Regions from separate parts of the Paenibacillus sp. MER TA 81-3 genome, predicted to be linked through region 1. Evidence: predicted binding sites of a transcription regulator. Region 1 holds the regulator's gene; each other region holds the start of a gene.
What was found. The regulator Rex, encoded in region 1, represses fermentation and respiration genes when NADH is low (regulators of the CRP and FNR family bind a similar motif). The targets are predictions, from matches to a motif close to TTGTGAAATATTTCACAA.
Positions count from the first base shown of each region.

Region 1 (7,156 bases):
TACGTACTCTTCTTCAATCAAATGCTTCAGACAGCGCTCGAATGCTTCCTGGTGCTCTTTCAACAGCTCATGCGTGCGATCCGTCAAATCTAACATAATCGCCTGTGTCTCTTTTGTCAAGACATCGGGAGACAGATGCTTCAGGCGTACAATTCCCAAGCTGGTCAAGCCTGAATTAATCATCGTCTCGACAATATTAAGCGCTTGATCGAAGTCTCCCTGGGAGCCTGTACTGCGGTTCCCATAGAACATTTCTTCAGCAGCAGCTCCACCCAACGCGATCATAATCTGTTCTTCCAAGAACGGCTTCGTATACAAATAACGTTCTTCCTGTGGCTGGTGTCGGACGTAGCCAAGCGCTTGACCTCTCGGACTTAATGAAACTTGAGATACGCTTCCCGGACGGACTAGCTCCGCCATAATTGCATGACCCAATTCATGAATTGCGACCCGGCGCCGTTCTTCCTGATTCGTCTCGCGGTCGCTCTTCTCTCCCATCAGCACCTTATCAATCGCCTGCGATAAATGTGCTGTCGAAATCAAGTCAGCCTGTTCACGCATCGCATAAATCGCGCCTTCATTCAGTACACTTTCAAGCTGTGCACCGGAAAATCCGAACGTCTCTTCCGCAATCCGGTCCAGATTGACATCATCGGCCAGCGGCTTGTTATCCGCATGCAAATCCAAAATATGACGACGGCCTTTCTTGTCCGGCATATCCACTTGAATATGACGGTCGAACCGACCCGGACGCAGCAATGCGCTGTCGAGCATCTCTTTACGGTTTGTCGCTGCCATCACGAGAATTCTTGGCGTCTGATCCGCATATAAACCGTCCATTTCCGTCAACAATTGGTTCAATGTCTGATCGTATTCCCGCTGTTGCCCGCCTTCACGTTTACCGCCGATAACGTCAATCTCATCGATAAAAATAACTGCGTTCTCTTTTTTCTCCTTCACGGCACGCTGTCTCGCGTCCTTAAACAGCTCTCGCACCCGGCCAGCACCGACCCCAACGAACATCTCTACGAACTCACTGCCGGATACTCCAATGAACAACGCGTCTGCGTAATGGGCCGACGCCTTGGCCATCAACGTCTTCCCTGTCCCCGGAGGACCGGTTAGAAGAATGCCCTTTAGAGGACGTATTCCGAATTTACTGATCGCGTCAGGGCGAACTAGGAAGTCCAAAGCTTCTACCAGCTCATGTTTGGCACGTTCTTGACCCCCGATGTTATCGAAGCTCATTGCAGTGACCTTAAGACTTCGTGAATCTTTGCGGCCAGAGGTTGCTGCCATACCCGCACCACGACGCTGCGCTGCGAACGCCAATACACCTATTGCGGCGGCCGCCAGTACGATCGGCCACACATTCACTCCAAGAAAAATAATGAACAACAGGAGTGGAATGGATACGCCGATGACCCACTCAGGCCATCGCATCGATTGTCGATTTCTCATACGGCCACACCCCCATCCGTGTACCTTCTAACGGCAGCAGCAACGTCTTGCTGCCTTGTCCATCCTTCACCGTAATATATACATACTGGTTGTCCATTTCCGTCTGAACTTCTATCCCCGGCTGCTGCAGTTGCTGCAGACGTAATGGAATTTGACTATATTTTTGATGTACCATCGCTTCAGCGACATCAAACAAAGCCTGGGACCACCATTTATCGATTTTCGGCGTGCTATGGTCATTCATATATTCAATAACTACCTTTTTCCCTTTTGCTTGCTTTTCCAAATCGCCATTCAGCTGCTGAACCAATTCACGGACATCGACACCCGGCTTCGTCTGAATTTGAACCTTCATCGCGTCGGTCTGCCAGTCAACATGATATTGTGTAATCTCAGCATGCTTTTGCACGATCTGTTCCACTGGCTGCTTCACAAAATTAGTCTGATACAACGCCCATCCACCGAACAGTACGGCGCCCGTCACAATCATAATCAGGACGGTAGGAGCGATACGAACTTTTTTCGTCATGCTGAAATACCTCCTCACCCTCTAATCTATCTACATGAAAACGGCGCTTGTTGAATACATGAAATATATCATTCAGTACATGTTAGAGTATATCACAGTATATACACTGAAGTTGAATGTAAAGTGTACCATAGCTGCCAATCTCCTTGGCAACAAAAAAACACCGCACTCTCGCTGCAACGCTTCAATCGCGTCACTTGCAAGAATACGGTGTAAGGTGGTCCATCGTTATTTATTAGGCAGCCCGTAGATTTCTCCGATCGGTGAACCGTCGGCGAACAGATAAAATTGATAATAATAGCGGTTGGCGCCCTGTTCGTCCGCTCGTTCCAGCATCGCCTGCCATACATATTGCCCGTCTTTATATCCGGGAATAAGCCGTACGATGTGAACCTTGTTATATTGCTCTTTTATTTTTGCTTTCATCGCATCTTTTTTTATTCCTTCAAAGGCGTACATAGATACGACTTTCTTCGGAAACACCCACACCAGTCGTTCTTGGTCTTGTTCATCTTTACCTTCAACAACATAGACAATGTCGTCCCATACGCTCTTCTCGACACCGGATATTTCTGCGAGCTTTACACTATCATTCGCTCGGCGAATGATATCAGCTTCTTTCACTCGCTCATCAGCATTTATATATTGCACATACATATATACAGCAGCAATGAGAAGAATCAGAATAAGAACCGCCAGCGGGATATACCATTTCCATTTGGAACGCCGACGTGTGCGGCTTCTTACCATGAATAAATCCCCCCGCTTATCGCTGCAGCAGCTGCTCGAAGCATTGCTGCGTCTCATGACGGATACGTTCTTCATCTAACGTCAGGCATTCGCCATTCTTCACGACCTGTTCTCCATCAATCCATACATGCTTCACATCTTTAGCCGAAGCGGAGTAAATCATGTGAGATACGAGATCCGTATGCGGAATGAAGTGAGCTTGATCGATATCTACCGCAACCATATCTGCCTTCATACCGACCTCAAGCAATCCTACATCAGGAAGCGAAATCGTCTTCGCCCCGTATACGGTACCCATGCGCAGCGCTTCTGCAGCCGGAATCGCGGTTGGATCTCCCGATACTCCTTTGTGTATAAGCGCAGCAAGCCGCATTTCTTCGAACATGTCTAAGTTATTGTTGCTGGCCGGACCATCCGTTCCGAGAGAGACGACAACTCCTGCGCGCAACAATTCAGGAACCCGAGCTACACCGCTCGCCAACTTGAGGTTGCTGCCTGGATTATGAGACACGGCTACATGGTAGTGAGCCAGAATCGCAATTTCTTCATCTGTCAAATGTACCCCGTGTGCAATGAACGACGGTCGCGAAAAGAAGCCCAATTTCTCTAAATGAGCAACCGGACGAAGCCCATAATCCTTCACGTTCTGTTCCACTTCCGCCTTCGTCTCCGACATATGTGTATGAAGAGGTAAATCCATATCATGTGCCGCTTGCACGAACTTCTCAATGAATGCCGGCGGACACGTATATGGCGCATGCGGCGCCAGCACGGTTGTAATCCGTCCATTCGCCTTGCCGTTCCAGTCTTTTGCGAATTGAACCGCTTCTTCAAGCTTCGCATCCTGAACGTCTTCAGGACACAACCCGATTGCGCCGCGCGTCAGACAGCCCCGAATACCGGACTGCTCGCAGACTTTAGCGACTTCATCCATATGATCATACATGTCGACGAACGTTGTGGTTCCGCCCTTAAGCATCTCAACGACGGATAATGCGGTTCCCCAGTACACATCCTGTGCCGTAAATTTCGCTTCCATTGGCCACATTTTCTCCTGCAGCCACGATTGCAGCACCATGTCGTCACCATACCCGCGCAGGAGCGACATCGCAGCATGACCATGCGTATTGATTAAACCAGGCAGGAAGAATAGACCTTTGCCGTTTATTCTCTCTGCATCACTCGTATCGAACTGCGCAGGAAGTGAATCTCCCAAGTGGACAATTCGATCATTTTCAATAACCATCGTTCCCTTGGTTGAGGTTTGCCCGGATTGAGCATTAAGTACCGCAAAGGCGCCATTTTCAATAATGATTCGCTTTGTCATTGGACTGGAACTTCCTTTCCCTGATCCGTTAAATAATAAGCCAGGCTAAACAAATCCGTTGTGAAATCGGCAGTATGCACGCGCACATGAGACGGAACCTTCAAAATAACAGGTGCAAAGTTCAAAATGGCTTCTACACCGGCCTCGACGAATTGCTCCGCTACATATTGCGCTTCCGCGGCCGGAACCGTAATAATTCCGATACGGATGTGCTGATTTCGAACCGTTGTGATCATTTCGCTCATAGGTTGAACTTTCAGATTATTAATATCCGTGCCAATCTTGGACTCCATGGCGTCGAACACAGCTACGATTTTCATGTTGTCTTTCAAGTAGACCGTGTAATTGCACAACGCATGCCCCAGTTTACCGGCACCGACCAAGCCAACGTTAATAATTTGGTCCAGCTTCAATATATGACGGATTTGCTGTATTAAATAAGATACGTCATAACCAATGCCTTTGCGTCCAAAATCTCCAAAATAAGCCAAGTCCTTGCGGATTTGCGCTGGATTTAAATCCAGCTTCTGGCCCAAATCCTGAGAAGAAACTGTCAATACTTCACGCTGCTTCAGTTCTATCAAATGACGCAAATAGACCGGCAGACGTCGAACAACAGCTTCAGATATTTTTAATGTTTTCATATCTTAAATCAAGTCCCCTCATCGCTCTTCAACGTCTTTTGATTATCGTCCAACCACGTTTCAATGCGCGGAACCAACTGCTCTGCAGCCATGTGCTCCATCTTTGGTCCCGGCAAGGAATATAAAAAGTGCTTGCCATAGCTTGTTTCGATCACGCGCGTATCATAGATGATGACGATTCCCTTATCCTGCGAGGTCCGCACCAATCGGCCGAATCCCTGCTTAAAGCGGATAACGGCTTGCGGCACGGAATACTTCCGGAATGGATTCTGATTTTGCCGTTTCAGCCGCTCTGATTTTGCCTCGACCAACGGGTGGTTCGGCGGCTGGAACGGAAGTCGAACAATCGCCAAGCACGTGAGTGCATCTCCAGGAATGTCCACCCCTTCCCAGAAGCTGCTCGTCCCCAGCAAGACGGAAGCGGATTGCTCCCTGAACCTGCGGGTCAGCTTGCTGCGGTTACCGCTGTCAATGCCTTGTCCAAGCACGTGAATCCCGTGAACGCTCAGCGCTTCCTTCAAAGGCGCATATACGTCCCGCAGCATGCGATATGAGGTGAAGAGCACAAGCATTCGTCCTCTCGTTACTTGCGCGACATCCGCTATCGATTGCGTCAACATCTGGTTGAACTTTGCATCTGATGCGCCCTTTACGCTCGGGAAATCACGCGGGATAACGACTAATGCCTGTTCCCGGTAATTAAACGGTGACGGTAATATGACCGTGTGCAGCCGTCCGTCCCGCTCCGCATCCTTCAGCCCGATTTGTTCTGCCACGAACTGGAATGATTTATCGACCGACAGCGTAGCCGATGTCAGAATTACACTTTTCTTCGGTTCAAAAAAATACCGTTTCAGTGCATCACTCACATCGACCGGGACTGCGTACATATGCATCGATTTATGCTTGAACTGGGAATTCCCTTCCATCCAGTAGACCGTTTCCGGGTCTTTCCCCTGCATAAAGTTGCGGAATTCATCCCGAACCAGGCCCAATTCTTTGAACAATCCCGTCACGTCCACGACAACGCCCTGAATTTCTTCGTCATCGTAATCCTTCCATTCGTTGGCCAGCTTCTCTCCTGACCGTACAATATCGCTAAGCCGAACATGGATGTCGCTTTCCAGCTCGGTGATGCCAGCCCAAGCTTCTGGACGTTCGCCCGACGGCAACCGGAACACCGTCTGCCCGGCGGCTTCGGCTTGTCCGTTCTCAGCCGGAGGAAGCAATTGGAACAAGACTTCATTCAAACGGTCCCATTGTTCCTTCACGTCGACGATTTGCGTGAGCAGCTTGTCAATTCCTTCTGCCCAGATAAGCGCTTTCTCGTGACCGGATAGGCGGAGCCGCATCTGAAGCAAGATCAATGCTCCATTCTTGCTGTCTTTGAATAGCCGCGTTAACGGATGAATGAGTGAAAAATATTGCAAATGGATGCCTAGATGTTTGCCTGCCGTCTCTTCAAAATGATGAGCCTCATCTATGACCAAGTGTTCATAGGTGGGCAACAGACGATGTTCGGCAATGACATCGGTAAACAGCAGAGAATGGTTCGTTATAATAATGTCCGACAAATTCGCTTCATTCTTCGCCCGATGATAGAAGCAGCGCCGGAACCACGGGCAAGCCCGGTTCAGACAAGAGTCGCTATCACTTGACACCGTATCCCAGAAATCTGGACCTTTGTGGACCAAATGCAGCTCCTCATCATCGCCATGCTCCGTCTGGCTTAGCCAGACGAGAAACTGAGCAGCGGTTATGCTGTCGTCACGCGCATGAACGAACTCTCTATGATTTATTTTATGTTCAAATTTTCTCAAACACAAATAGTGACTGCGTCCTTTTAACACCGAAGCTTTGAAAGGAAACGGAACAATCTTCTCCAGAAGCGGTAAATCACGCTGTCTCAACTGTTCTTGCAAATTGATAGTGTGCGTGCTAACAATCACTTTCTTCTCTTGAGATACGCTGTAATATAAGGAAGGGAGCAAATATCCAAGTGATTTCCCAGTGCCTGTTCCAGCTTCAATCAAGAGATGAAGGTCCTGCTCTTGGCATTCCATCACTTCGTTAAACATTTGTTCCTGAGCTTCACGCGGCTCGTAATTCGGCAACAGACTCGCCAAATTGTTCCTCACTTCATCCATAAAGCCACGGAACGTCACATTGTTGAGCGGACTGCTCTCTGAACCTTCACGCGGAGGAAGGGTATCCGTCCAATCCCCTTGCTTCAACGTTAGCTGACGGAATGGAAAGTTACCTTCCTTCTCGTCCCAATCGGACACGTCCCGCTCACGTTCATTTAGCTTCTCCACCAGCATCCACTTTAAATCGCGTTCTTCTTGATCGCCAAATACATCCACAATACGTTGCAGAGTCAGAAGCGGCAAGTCATCGATCGCTTGCAGGCAGCGGATAAATACATCGGCTGTCGCTCTCGCGTCG
Region 1 covers NZ_JAMAWB010000018.1:54,297-61,452, forward strand. The annotation lists gene M3650_RS22580 (AAA family ATPase) at 1-1,461, opposite strand, end outside; gene M3650_RS22585 (quinolinate synthase) at 1,430-1,990, opposite strand; gene M3650_RS22590 (cell wall elongation regulator TseB-like domain-containing protein) at 2,219-2,740, opposite strand; gene M3650_RS22595 (amidohydrolase) at 2,757-4,067, opposite strand; gene M3650_RS22600 (redox-sensing transcriptional repressor Rex) at 4,064-4,711, opposite strand; gene dinG (ATP-dependent DNA helicase DinG) at 4,720-7,156, opposite strand, start outside.

Region 2 (7,156 bases), on a different contig from region 1:
TTTCAATTAGCTCTTCATCTGTCTTCACCTTGCAGAGCAAGTCAGCCAGACGCGCCTTAATGCCGCCGTTGCCGCCGATATAAATTTCCCATCCGCCGTCGTTACCGACGATGCCGATATCCTTCGTGCACGATTCAGCACAGTTGCGCGGGCAGCCGTTAACAGCGAACTTTACTTTAGCAGGATAGTCAATGCGCTCGAACTTGCGTTCCAAGAGTGCGCCCATTCCCATCGAATCCTGCGTGCCGAAGCGGCAATAAGTCGCGCCAACGCAAGTCTTGACGGTGCGCAGCGACTTGGCATAGGCATACCCGGAAGGCATATCCAGCTCCTCCCATACACTGGGTAAATCCTCCTTCTTCACGCCGACGATATCGATCCGTTGTCCGCCAGTCATTTTCACAAGCGGCACATTGTATTTTAAGGATACGTCTGCTATCTTCTTCAATTCCGCAGGTGTCGTCATACCGCCGTACATGCGCGGAACGACTGTATAGGTGCCGTCCTTCTGAATGTTCGCGTTCATGCGCTCGTTGACAAAGCGCGATTCTTTCTCGTCCTGATACGTCTGCGGCCAAATCATGCCCAAGTAATAGTTCAGTGCCGGGCGGCACTTCGAGCAGCCTTCCTCCTGCTTCCAGTCGAGCACGTTCATGATCTCTTTCGTCGCGCGGAGCCCCTTCTCGCGAATAGCCGCTACAATCTCGTCGCGCGACATCGTCGTGCAGCCGCATATCCCCTGCTTGCTCCCCCCAGCTTCAAAGCCGTCCCCGAGCACATGCTGCAGCAGTTGTTCTACTAAAGGCTTGCATCCGCCGCAAGAACGGGATGCGCCTGTGCAGGCTTTCACCTCGTCGAGCGTCGTTAAGCCCTGTTCCGTGATGGCGTCCACAATCATTTTTTTGGTGACGCCGTTGCAGCCGCATACGATATCATCGTCGGCAAAGTCGGCCGCCGCATTCGCTTTGGTGCCGCAGCAACCTCCTGTTCCGGTCAGTTCGTTGTAGAGCTCCTCCGTCATTTCCACGCCTTGCTTGACGAGCCGTTCCAATTTTGATGCGTCATCGATATTGCCAAAAAGCACCGCGCCAGCGATGACGTTGTCTTTTAAGACGATTTTTTTGTAGGTCCCTTTCCAAGCATCGTGGAACGTCACGCATACGCATTCCGGCGTCTCCAGGAACAAGCCTGTCGAGAACACGTCCACGCCGGACACCTTCAGCTTCGTTGAGCATACCGAGCCTTCATACGGCTTCGTCTCCACTCCAGCCAATCCCTTAGCCAACACCGCCCCTTGTTCGAACAACGGGGCGACGAGGCCATAGCACACACCGCGGTGCTCCGTGCATTCGCCTACGGCATATACGTCCGGTGCTGAGGTGCGCATATAATCGTCAACCACGATGCCGCGGTTGACGGTCAGTTCGCTGGCACGAGCAAGCTCCACGTTCGGGCGGATGCCGACGGCCATAACGACGAACTCCGCTTCCAGCTCGGTACCGTCGCTGAAGCGCAGTCCTTCGACTCGCTCTCCCCCGATCAGCTCGTGCGTCTGTTTGCCGAGCGCGAACTTAAGCCCTTGCCGCTCCAGTTCCGTCTGCAGCATCCGGGCGGCCTTCTCATCCAGCTGCCGTTCCATCAGGAAATCCGGCAAATGGACAACCGTTACGTCCATTCCAAGCTGTACGAGACCTTTCGCTGCCTCGAGACCTAGCAAGCCACCGCCAATGACGGCTGCTTTTTTGTACAGCTTCGCAGCCTCCATCATCCGGTCGCAGTCTTCTATGCTGCGGAATCCGATGACGCCTTGTTTATCCACTCCTGGAACCGGCAGGATGAACGGCGTCGAACCCGTGGCAATAATGACACGGTCATAACCGACTTCGTGCCCGTTGTCCATCACGACGACGCGGCGGGTCGTGTCCACCCTAGTCGCTGTCGTGCCCGTATGAAGGGTAATGCCCGCTTCGTCGTACCAAGCACGCGGGTTGATGACAATATCATCCATCGTCTTGCTGCCATCCAATACGTAGGACAGCATAATGCGGTTGTAATTTGGATGCGGCTCTTGACCGATGACAGTAATGTCGCAGCTGTCGGTCAGCTTCATCAATTGCTCCGCCGCGTTCATTCCCGCCATCCCATTTCCAATAACGACCAATTGCAGTTTCCGTTTCATGATTGGTTCCTCCTCCATCGCCCCGCATGATGTAAGCAAGCGGACTACAAACATGTACATGTTCTATTTTTCACATATTATACCGAAATGTGCCGTTCTTCCTCTATCCCTATCTAGCTGCATGTTCCCAATGAACTTCACAGTCATGATACGCTGATTACACCTGTATCTTACTGGAAATATATGAACCCGTAGTGTGATTACACTCACTCCGATTATGGCAATATTCACAAATTTAAAAATCTGCTATCAGCTTGTCACAATTTGTTCATCCAAATGGTCGGTTCATCAATATTCCGGATCATAGGGCTCAAAGGGTGCATGATTAATTTAAAAATAGGAATATCTTATAAAGACAAACTATGTGCCTTCAACTATAATGGGTTGTGAACAATTTGCTGACTGCAATGAATAAAGGAGCTATATAATATGAGTCTTTCTTATGTATGTCTGTATGATCCGAACATGCCCATATCTATGGATCCCCTTCGTTCGGACATTCTGCAAACGCTTACTGAAAAGTGGAATATTGTGCAAGCGGATCGTTTGTCCGAGACGCTAGATGGTCTTCAAGACGGAGTGTTCATCAATCTTCACGCCCCTTATTTCCCTAAGCATGCCTGGAAATCAATCTTGTCCTTCCTGCAACGGGGCGGGAATCTGTTAAGCATTGGCGGAGCGCCATTCCGCACTCCTGTCTATCAGGACGGCAACAGCTGGATTGCCGAACCGGAACAGACCGCATATCACCAGCAGCTGCAAATCCATGAATGCATGACTGTTAATGACGAACGCTTCTCCCGCTTTGTAGCGAACGAAGAACGTCCTCTCTTCGCCGATGCGGTCTTCGCATGGGAGAAAGAGCCAACGTGCAGCTTCGTGCTGTGGGTGACACGGAACGACGATTGCCCAGGAGAACATGGGTCGGCAGGATCGATGGATGCACACATTACTCCGCTCGTGACGGCTGTATCCAAGGATCAGCGTGAAATCGGCGCGCCTGTCGTCCTGCTCGAGAATACGAAGGGCACCTTCTCCGGATCACGCTGGCTGTTCGTAAATCAGCGTCTCTCAGAAGCTTTCTGGAATCTGTCTTCTATCAAGCAATTAACCGACTGGGCTGAATACTGCGCACAAGGTGTAAGCGAATGGTGGTTGAAGCCAAGCGTCGCTTGTTACGATCCGGGTGACAGACCGAAATTGACGCTGCAATCGCAATATTTGCCGCAAGCGAGACACGCTTACCGCAATGGAACCCCTTTGTTGAGAGGATGCGAGTATGCGGAAGACCGTCCCAACACGTGGCTGGGGGAATTGACGCTTCATGATGATAGCGGTAACCTTCTATGGGGGGAAAAGCTGGAGCTTGCTTGCGGCAGGGAGCTGGAAGTGATGTCCTTCCTTCCTGACATACGATTAGAGCCGGGGATGTACCGGGCAACTGCAAGCTTGCGCAGCAGCCTCGGAGAAGTGCGTCATCTCCATCAAGGGTTCTGGTGCCGGGATGAAGCGCTTCTGAGAAGCGGCTCCTTCTTAACGGTCAGCCGCGATTATTTCGAGCGCGACGGCGAACCGATGCCGATAGTCGGCATGACGTATATGTCCAGCGATGTCGCGCGCAAGTTCATTTTTCTGCCGAACGCAGCGGTATGGGATCGCGATATGGCGCAAATGAAGCGGGCCGGCATCAACATGATTCGAACTGGAATCTGGACGGCTTATCGTCATGTGATGTATGTGGACGGCCATCCGGCCGAGGATGTGCTGCGGGCGATCGACGCCTTCTTCCTGACGGCCAAAAGGCATGGCATTGAGGTCTGCTTCAACTTCTTCTCCTTCGCACCAGAACTGTGGGAAGGGTCCAATCCGTATCTTGATCCGCGCAGCGTGGAAGCGCAGAAACGATTCATCGGCGCCATTGTACAACGTCATCGTCATTCCACCCACGTGCATTGGGACTTGATTAACGAACCGTCCGTATTTGATCCGAAGCGCGTGTTCGCCGGACCGCGCAGCGCGAAGGATAAATACGAGATTGCGGCGTTCAGGGAATGGCTGAAGGAACGATATCAAGGCGATATTCGGCTGCTGCAGGAACGTTGGGCAATGACACCGGATCAGGTGCCGGGGTTCGGGGCTATCGTGCCTCCGGAGCCGCAAGACATTAATTTCAATTCACAGGATATGATACGGGAGAAAAAAGGAACACGCTGGTTAGACTATGCGCTGTTCTCGATGAACATGTTCAACCGTTGGGTCTACGCGATGCGGGACACGATCACGTCCTTTCAACCGCAGCAGTTGGTCTGCGTTGGACAGGATGAAGCGATCGCTTCCCAACGTCCAAGCACGTTCTTCTACGAAGGAGCGGTTGACTATACGTCCAATCACTCCTGGTGGATGTATGATCAGATCGTGTGGGACAGCGTATTTACGAAGACACCGTATAAGCCGAACATCATTCAAGAAACGGGCATCATGTACGCGCTGACCCCGGACGGCATGGCGATGCGCTCCGAAGAGCAGCTTCGCAACATACTGGAGCGCAAATACGCCTATGCATTCTCTACCGGCTGTGCCGGAGCCATTCAGTGGATTTGGAACACGAATTTCTATATGAACAACGTCAACGAATCCAATATCGGTGCGCTGCGGGCAGACGGTACGGAGAAGCCCGAAGCTGATGTATCCTACGATTTCGGCGCCTTCATGAAAGACACAGCTTCCCTGTTCAAAGAGCGGGAATTGGAGCCTGTCGTCGTTATCTATCCGGAATCTAACGATCTATCCAACCGCAGAATGGCAGTCGAAGCCACTTCGTCAGCCTCGCGTGTACTTGCCTATGAGCTTAAGTCACCGTTCCGCGCACTCGGTGAGCTTCATTTGGATGCGTTATACGCTCAGCCGGCACAGCTCATTATCGTTCCGTCCGCCCATCATTTGACGGATGATGCTCTTCATAAGCTGCTCAGCTTCATAGAACATACCGGCGCCACTCTGCTCGTCACCGGACCGGTCGGGCGCAACGAATATTGGCAGCCGACTTCGCGCTGGGACAGCCTCGTCGGCGAGCGGCAGCTGCATAACATTTTACGGGAAGAGTGCTTCCTGCTTGAGGGCGACTGCATTCCGTTATCCTATGGCGGCAAGAAGATTATGCAGGTCTATAAGGAAATCGATAGCACAGTTGGGACGCAAGCATGTCCGTCGCTCATCCGTCGTCAGATCGGCAAAGGGACATTATTATGGATCGGTTTGCCGGTGGAATGGAACGATCGCCCCGCTTCCATTGCCTCGCTGTATGATTATGCTATGAAGACGGCTGGAATCGGACAAGAGATGGAATGGGAAGAAGGACAAGACATTAGCGGCATTTACGGACGCCGTATATCCTTCGCCGCTGGCGATTTGTACATTTTCGTATCCGAATACAGCCAACCTGTTAACGTGCGCATCTCCCATCCGGTTCATAAACATTCCTACAGCTTTGAGCTTGAGAGTGAGCGAACTGTGATGTTTGCCACAGATGAGAAAGGTGACATCATCGCAGTCTATCGTCCGCACGAAGTAGATATTGACTCACATTCCGCATGTTAGTCTAACCATAACAATACAAGAAGCCCTTGAAATTCAGCTCGTCTTGCGACAATTCTGAATTCAGGGGCTTTTTCTTCATACATCATGGTTCGTCAGGGCGAAATAATCAATTCCACACGATCATCCGGTTCAAGAATCTGCTCCATCCCCTCACCCGGCTGCAACTGTTTGTCATTCACTTTAATGTTGACCGTTACGGAGCTGTCCAGCTTCTTCTTGCCGATGCTTGTCACTTCTGCTCCGTCTGAAGATAACTGAATTTGAGCAAATTCCCCAACAAGATCGCTGACTTTCATCTGTTCCTGCCATGACACAACGTAGGAATTTGTAATTTCAGGCACCGTCTTCCCCCCCTCAATTCGCAGCGTGAATCCGGGAGAAGGAACCGCATTCGTTTTTACATCATGTCGTTTCACAAATACGACGATCGAATCACTTGGCTGTACATGGCTCTCCATGGACTCGGGCTTCCGCAGTTCCTCATCGTTCAACAGAATGCCCCACCCCATCTTGGAGTCCAACGACACGTCCCCGACAGATGCGATCGTGATGTTATCTTCCGCTAATTTCACGGAGCCTGATTGCTTTAACGCTTCGGACACCGTCATTCCGGACTTCCACTCCAACGATATATGCTCAGATAAATTTGGTATATAGGATCCGCCATCAATTTTTATCGCAATTTTTGGTGTCGGAACTGGATTTTCTTCGGATATCATGTCATTTTGATCAGGTGCTTTAGAACACGCTGCGGTAAAAAGAAGCAGCAGCAACGCGATAAGCGTTCCTCTCCTCTGTACACGCCTAATGTAGTTGAGCGTCTGATTTATCATGCCTTCACTCACTTTCTTGCCCTCTATTTCAACTGCATACATCGGACTTCTAAGTCTATTATGCAGCAAAGAGAGTAAGAAATCGTATCAATCCCGTAACAAAAAATGTCCGTTTGTTCATTTATCGACAACATGGGCCGGCGATATGATGACATTTTTATAGAGGCTGTTCAATAAGCCCCCTTTTGAACATGCACTTATATGACAATTTCCTCCAATATTTTTTTCATGTACGTGCGCCGGGCAGCTAAAAAGTAAATCGTCTGCATCAGCACGAACATGCCGACCACGATGAGAGCGTACCACATCACGTTAGTCATCAACAGGTTGCTTAACGTCTTCATGGCGAATATCGTATGCATGCTGCCAACCAGGCAAGGAGCAAAGAAGATGAGACCGACCTGCACCGTCACGACGTGTCGGATCTCTTTAATCGACAACCCAATGCGCGTTAACGCCCTGAAATGAGCTTGATCATCCTGCAGCTCCGTAAACAATTTAAAGTAAATGACGCTTCCGCTAGCAATAAAGAATAGCAAGCTGATAA
Region 2 covers NZ_JAMAWB010000010.1:220,854-228,009, reverse strand. The annotation lists gene nirB (nitrite reductase large subunit NirB) at 1-2,179, opposite strand, end outside; gene M3650_RS16760 (beta-galactosidase) at 2,609-5,776, shown strand; gene M3650_RS16755 (hypothetical protein) at 5,869-6,651, opposite strand; gene M3650_RS16750 (ABC transporter permease) at 6,807-7,156, opposite strand, start outside.
Region 2: a site for Rex is predicted at 2,238-2,255, ahead of nirB (nitrite reductase large subunit NirB). Genes of this name have one in related genera too.

Region 3 (7,156 bases), on a different contig from region 1:
GCTGCTGGCATTTATATCGCTCATTTTCTTAGTGAACATGATCATTGGCTGGGTTGGCGGCGTGTTCGGAATTGAGGCGCTGACGCTGGAGCAGATTCTAGGCTACCTGTTCGCGCCGATTGCCTTCCTGATCGGTGTTCCATGGAGTGAAGCGTTGCAGGCAGGTTCCTTCATCGGTCAAAAGTTCGTGCTGAACGAATTTGTAGCGTACACTTCGTTTGCGCCTGAGATTGTAAATCTGTCTCCAAAAAGTGTTGTCATCATCAGCTTCGCGCTCTGCGGCTTTGCCAATCTGGCTGCGATTGCACTCCTCATTGGAGGCTTGGGCGGGATTGCGCCTTCAAGAAGACAAGATCTTGCCGAGATGGGCTTCCGTGCGGTCATTGCCGCAACATTGGCTAACCTATTGAGCGCGGCTATTGCCGGGATGCTCGTGTAGCAGCACCTACGCCATAAAAAGCAACAGCTGGGCAAATAAAACAAACGCTTGGACTATGATGAGCCCAAGCGTTTGTTGTTGGCTAATGAAAAGAGGAAGCTGATATCTTATTGTGCTTTTACGAATTCAGCCGATTGTATGCCGGCTTGGCGGCCGAAGATGATGATCTCTGCAACGGAGTTGCCGCCGATACGGTTTTGACCGTGCAAGCCGCCTGTAAGCTCGCCTGCTGCATATAAGCCAGGAATAGGTTGGCCGTCTTTATTCAACACTTCTGTGTTCGTATTGATTTTCACGCCACCCATGGTGTAGTGAATCCCAGGGGAGATTTTGATTGCATAGTATGGCGCACCGGACAAGTCGTTGTCCATCGCAGTTGTTCTGCCGAACTCGGCATCCTTTTTATTCTTCACTGCGCTGTTCCATGTATCCAGCGTCGCTGTTAGCTGATCTGCCGGAACACCCATTTCTTTGGCTAAAGCCTCGATCGAATCGCCCTGAATGACAAAGCCCATTTCTTCATACTGCTGAATCGCTTTAGCGCGGGATTTTACGCCGGAATCAAATACAAGATAAGCTGATTTTTCAGGCAGCTTATTGATTGCAGCAGTGACATTGTCACGAGTGTCCAGCTCGATGGTGAAACGTTTGCCCTCACTAGAAACAAGGATCGCTCCTTCACCGCGAACCGCTTCTCCGATGAGATAGGATTTGTCCTGCTGTACCGTAGGGTGAACCTGGATTTGATCCATATCTACTGTTACACCGCCGAGCTTTTCAATCATCTTAATGCCGTCACCGGTGCTGCCTACTTGGTTTGTTGTCACAAGACCTTTCAGATCGGAGCGAACCTCGCCAATCATATCCATGTTAGCGCCATAACCGCCGGTTGTCACAACGACAGCATCCGCTGTAATAGTTTTCTCATCTTTATTGTCGAAGAGGACCTTAACGCCGTTTACTTTGCCATCCTTCTCCGTAATTTCCGTCACATTAGCATTTACGAAAAGAGGAATTTCTTTCTCTTGAACATTTTTCACCAAGCCGTTGACAAGATATTGCCCTACCGCTGAGCCGTCTTCAGGACGGTGTGTGCGCTTTTCGTTCATACCACCCGTAATCGTGATATTGTTCAAACGAATTCCGATCGAATCAAGCCATTCGATTGCATTTGCGGAATTGTCAACGAAGAAACGAAGCATTTCTTTGTCATTAGTATCATGACCGCCTTTTAAAGTCTCTTCGTAAAATAGATCATTGCTGTCCTCAATGCCTTGCTCTTTTTGGAACTTGGTCTGGGAAGCATTCATACCGGAGGATGATTTCATCGTATTGCCGCCGGCAATCGGCATTTTTTCGAAAATAACCGGGTTCATGCCTTTTTCTTTTGCTTCAAGTGCAGCAGACATTCCGGCACCGCCTGCACCGACAATGATGATATCATAGTTATCTTTTAATTGATCGATAGGTGTATAGTTGGTTTGAGAAGCTCCCGACACGGCTTCCGTTTCTTGGGACTCCGTCGGTTTTTCATTGCCCTGGCTCTGGTTTTGATTCTGGTTCCCGCTACCGCATCCCGCGATTACGAGCATGAAAGAGAGAACGAGAATAAACGTTGCTGCTGCTTTCTTTTTCATTTTAACAACCCCCGTTTTTCTATGATGTTATTTAGATGAACATAAAGAGCCCAACGAAAAGGGAGAGAGTAACGGAGAAAATGAGATGCGGTGATCGTACCGTCGCCTTTATTCTCCGAACTTAAAATCGTTCACGGTTACCTCCTCTGGTCTGCTTCGGAAGCTTTTTTTAGGTTCACTTTATTTTAATATACTATCGCCCCCATTTATAGTGATTTATTTCACAATATTTTAATTTTGTCTTTGATCATGCATCGGGTTTCTAAAATACATCAAATCAGTTACGATTACCGAGTTAGGAGGCTGCTGTTATAAAGGCGCTACCATTATAAGCGGGGTACTCTTGTCAGAGCTGCTGTAATCGCTCTGCAGATAGTGTGGAGGAGGAGGAGTTCCCTTTATATATGAAGATTGATAAAGTATGCATAAGGAGTATACTCCCGGGGCGAAGCTTGCGCCAAGCTAATTGCTTATCACATATCGGCTGCTGACAAGCCAGATGAACTCGAATGGGTGAAGTGTCATTTTATGGTCGGGGTGGACAGCGGGCAAGCGGGGATCTTTGATGTCAGCAAGTATCGAATTCCGGATTCCGAAGCTCAAGGGACGGATTCCGATACGGACAGTGACTGGTATTTATCCTGCTGCGACATTACGGAAAGCGATGAGGAAGCCGGTGTCATGGACGGGGGCGTCGTCTCGCATTCCGGCTTTGGAGATGGAGGCTATGCGGCGTATTATGCCACAAATACTCAGAACCAAGTTATAGGTGTAAAGATTATTTTCATTAAAGATGCCGATCTGTAAGTGAAGAAATGGTGGCAAAGTCTGAGACAGGAGCACCGCCCAATGCTTGAGATGTTTAAGTTAAACGGTCAAAGCCCAAGCATAATGATGTCCTGAAGGTGGTGGGACGTTATTATGCTTTTTTGTCATGTCTCAGTAAACGAAATAACTCCTGCTTATGCAAGTTTAGTTTATAAGTCTCCATTTTTGATCATAGAATCAAAGTGTACCCTGAGGCGTTTATACATGGGAGGAAATGAACATGACGAATGTGATTAAAGCCCGTCCTAAGCTGTATGTCATGGACAACGGCCGCATGAGCATGGACAAAAACTGGTTGGTCGGCATGCATAATCCGGCTACGATCCTGAATCCGAATGCGGCGACGCAGTTCGTGGAAGTTCCGGTGTATACCGTATTGATCGATCATCCGGAAGGAAAGATTTTGTTCGATACGGCCTGCAATCCGAACGGGATGGGCAAGGAAGGGCGCTGGCCCGAAATGATGCAGCTCGCGTTCCCTTGGGCAGCGAGTGAGGAGTGTTATCTGCATAATCGGCTGGAGCAGTTGAATGTCTCGCCACGGGACATCAAGTATGTCGTTGCCTCCCATTTGCATCTGGATCATGCCGGATGCTTGGAACTGTTCACGAACGCGACGATTATCGTTCACGAGGATGAGCTGAACGGTGCGCTGCAATCTTATGCCCGTAACGATAAACAAGGATCCTACATATGGGCGGACATCGATGCCTGGATCAAAAATCATTTGCAGTGGAAAACGATTAAGCGGACAGAGGATCAGTTGGAGCTGGTCGAAGGCATTACCCTTCTGAACTTCGGAAGCGGCCATGCTTGGGGCATGCTGGGCCTGCATATCGAAATGCCGGAAACGGGCGGGATCATCCTCGCTTCCGATACTATCTATACGGCGGAAAGCTACGGCCCGCCGGTGAGGCCGCCGGGCATTATGTATGATTCGATTGGGTACCGGAATACGGTTGAAAGGATCCGCACTCTTGCCACCCGAACGAAATCCCAAGTGTGGTTCGGACACGATGCGAATCAATTCAAGGAGCTCCGCAAATCAACCGAAGGATACTATGAATAAGAAGGCAAAGAATACGGCGCTATTGACAACTTGGTTCATAGGTCGGATTTCCTTACAAATGTTGCATATTATATAATCCTTTTGTGCGACATCTGTTCAACATTACAGAGAAAAATCCGAACCCATCGGAGAAGCTGAGGTAGTGTCATATGAGCTGTATAAGAAAACTTCTTTTTTGCATGTTAGCTATAACTTTAAGTTTAGGAATCTGTCTCCCCAATGTGAGTGCTTCCCCAATCCGAGTCACCGTGGACGGGCATGATGTGGCTTTCCCAGATGAACCTCCGTATGTCGATAAGACATCCAACCGGACGATGGTTCCTGCCAAATTCGTATCCGAAAAGCTTGGCGCAAAAGTAAAGTGGAACGGGGCATTAAACCAAATCGCTTTTATGTATAAAAATGACACCGTCAATTTGGGGATTGGCGACAATTATGCGCAGGTGAACGGAAAGACGGTAACCTTCGGTGGAGGAGCGACGGTCAAAAACGGCCGTACGATGATTCCGCTTCGCTTTATCAGCGAAATTTTTCATGCTGATGTAGATTGGCAGCCGGAGCACAATCAGGTCAACATAACAACTTCTGTAAAAAACGTTCAAAAAGGAACGTGGATGTGGGATAGCAAACTTATCGAAAGGGATCAAGAAAAAATAATAAACTTTGCAAGCGATAACGGTGTGGCGTCCATTTATCTTCAGATTGATAGAGATATTGCTCCAGAGATTTATGCAAGCTTTATTCGAAGCGCAACAGAAAAACAAATTATAGTGGAGGCGCTAGCGGGGCGTCCTGAATGGGCCTACAAAACGAAGCAGGATGAAATTAAAAAATTTATGACATGGGTTAAAAGTTACAATGCGTCCGTTGGAGGGGAAGAGAGCTTTGCGGGTCTGCACTTTGATATTGAACCTTATCTTTTAGCCGGATGGAAGACAGACAATAAGGCGGTTCTTGAAAGCTGGATGGACAATTTAAGGCTGATTGAAAAGGAAACCAAGGGGAGCGGCTTGAAAATTACGTTAGATGTTCCTTATTGGCTGAATACCGTAAAGGTTCCTGGCACTGAATACAGCTTCAGCGCATGGTTATTGGAGAAGTTCGATTGTCTTGTGATTATGGATTATCGCAATTTTGCATTAGGCAAGAATGGGATTGTGGAAAATGCAAATGCGATGATGAGAGAAGCATCGACTCTTAACAAAGAAGTGATCGTTGCCGTGGAAACCGCTAAAAGTTTAGAGAGTGATCGGGCATCGTTTTATTCCAAGAGTAGTGAAGCCATGGAAATAGAGCTGCAAGCAGCTCATAAAAAACTGTCTCGATATTCAAGTTATGCTGGCTTTGCGATTCATGACTACATAAGCTGGGCCGCAATGAAATAAGCAAATTTTGAATCAGATCGCGAGTAAAGGGACAAATATCTCCGTAAGTCTTAAATTCCCCACCCTTATGGGCTGGTTTCGTAATGAAAATCCATACAACGACATGGTTGTAGTTATGCTAGCATTTCGAGGTGTGCAGAAATAATTTTCGCATGAGCTACTACAATAAAAAAGTCCCGATGAACGCTTACTTCACCGGGACTGACTTTGCGGTTCACGACTAACCTTACTGCCACTTCATTCAGAATAAGCATTACTCCATAGATTTATTCATTATTCAAATTGATTTTAAAGACATCCCCATTACCACCAAAAACGATCATCCCACCTTCAGGCAGTACTACAAAGAATGATGGTTGCTTGCCTTCGAAAAGTTTACAACCTTTCCCTTCGCGTCATAAACGGCAAATCCCCTACTTACCGGAGCCTCAACGGTCATGACTCGATTGGCTGATTTATCAAAAACCGAGTTGAAGAAAAAATTAACTTGAACACCCATCAGAAGTACAATGCTAAAGACAATAGGCACATTATTTGGAATCATATCAATCGACCTTCATAACCATAAATTTGGTGTAAACATCTTTAACCTCTTTAATTTTAGAACGGCCTATGGGTAATTCCATACCATTGGACATTAGAACAACTCCGCTAGCAAACTTCCTCACATGAAGCAGATTAATAATAATGGAACGATGGATTTGCAAGAAGTTGCAGTCTTTTAAGGCCAAAGCATAATCTGAAATGGTGCCTTTGCTTTCATAGGTTTGATTAGAGGTAATAAAATGTAGTTTTCTTTTTATGGTTAGGCTTTTGGCAGCTTCAATACTAATGAGGTCATCATATTTTACAACGACTTCTTCATAGGCTGATTTAATGACCATAAACTTTTTATCAAGTGCTTGAAAGTATTGGCATAGCTTTATCATTTTCTTCTATCCAGGTTATGTAACCCTCTTATTTTTGGGCTGTTTGAATTCCGTTCATTCCACCCATTTCAATATCCAAAATCAAAATATGGAATGGAGTTTCAAGACGCTCATAATAGGATACCAACTGCTCTCCCGAGTCGAATAATTCGATTTCAAATTCTATATTTGTTATATAGACAAAGCAATCAGAATGCTTTTAACAAGTTCTCTTTGTTTTTCCTCATCATCGCAAATAGCCACTCTATACATAAATGATACACGCCTCATTTCCGTTACATTTATACTGGAACTGTATGTAAGCATGATACAACTGTTTGACTTTATATAGATAACTTTTGGATGAAATGAATATTCAAATCCCTCAAATGCATTTCAACTGCAAGCCTCTCTCAGAGATAGGTTGTGTCGGGTTAGGCTTTTGATTTTAGTACCTAGCTTTGATATAGTAAGCTAGTTAACAGGGTTAGTGGGAATTTAAATGATTAGGCCGCAGATGAACGATGTTGTATATTTCATTATGTTTGGTTAAATAACCGTGTGAAATGGATAAACCCAACCAAGGACGGGGAACTCTACATACAAACAATCATGGAGTGATTATATGAGTAAAGCTAAGGGTAAAGGTGGAACAGGTAGAGGAACGGACAAAAAGGGTTGGAATAGATGGCAAGCTAGTGCAAAGAGAGCAAAAAACAAACCAAAACCTTATACAAGCAAAGGCACTAAAAAAGTGGATGGCGCAAAGACAGATGGCGCAAAGAGCACCAGCAATAATAAAGGATAAAGGTGTGAAATCCGAAATATAGAACATCTTTACAACAAAAGTTGAATCAAAATCGAGAAAAAGCGGGATTTAAAGAAGAGGA
Region 3 covers NZ_JAMAWB010000025.1:53,303-60,458, forward strand. The annotation lists gene M3650_RS26415 (NupC/NupG family nucleoside CNT transporter) at 1-439, shown strand, start outside; gene M3650_RS26420 (flavocytochrome c) at 547-2,076, opposite strand; gene M3650_RS26425 (DUF4241 domain-containing protein) at 2,590-2,883, shown strand; gene ahlS (AhlS family quorum-quenching N-acyl homoserine lactonase) at 3,125-3,973, shown strand; gene M3650_RS26435 (copper amine oxidase N-terminal domain-containing protein) at 4,132-5,358, shown strand; partial or broken gene M3650_RS26440 (hypothetical protein) at 5,625-5,815, opposite strand; partial or broken gene M3650_RS32375 (LytR/AlgR family response regulator transcription factor) at 5,904-6,539, opposite strand; gene M3650_RS26450 (DUF3934 family protein) at 6,892-7,074, shown strand.
Region 3: a site for Rex is predicted at 2,286-2,303, ahead of M3650_RS26420 (flavocytochrome c). Genes of this name have one in related genera too.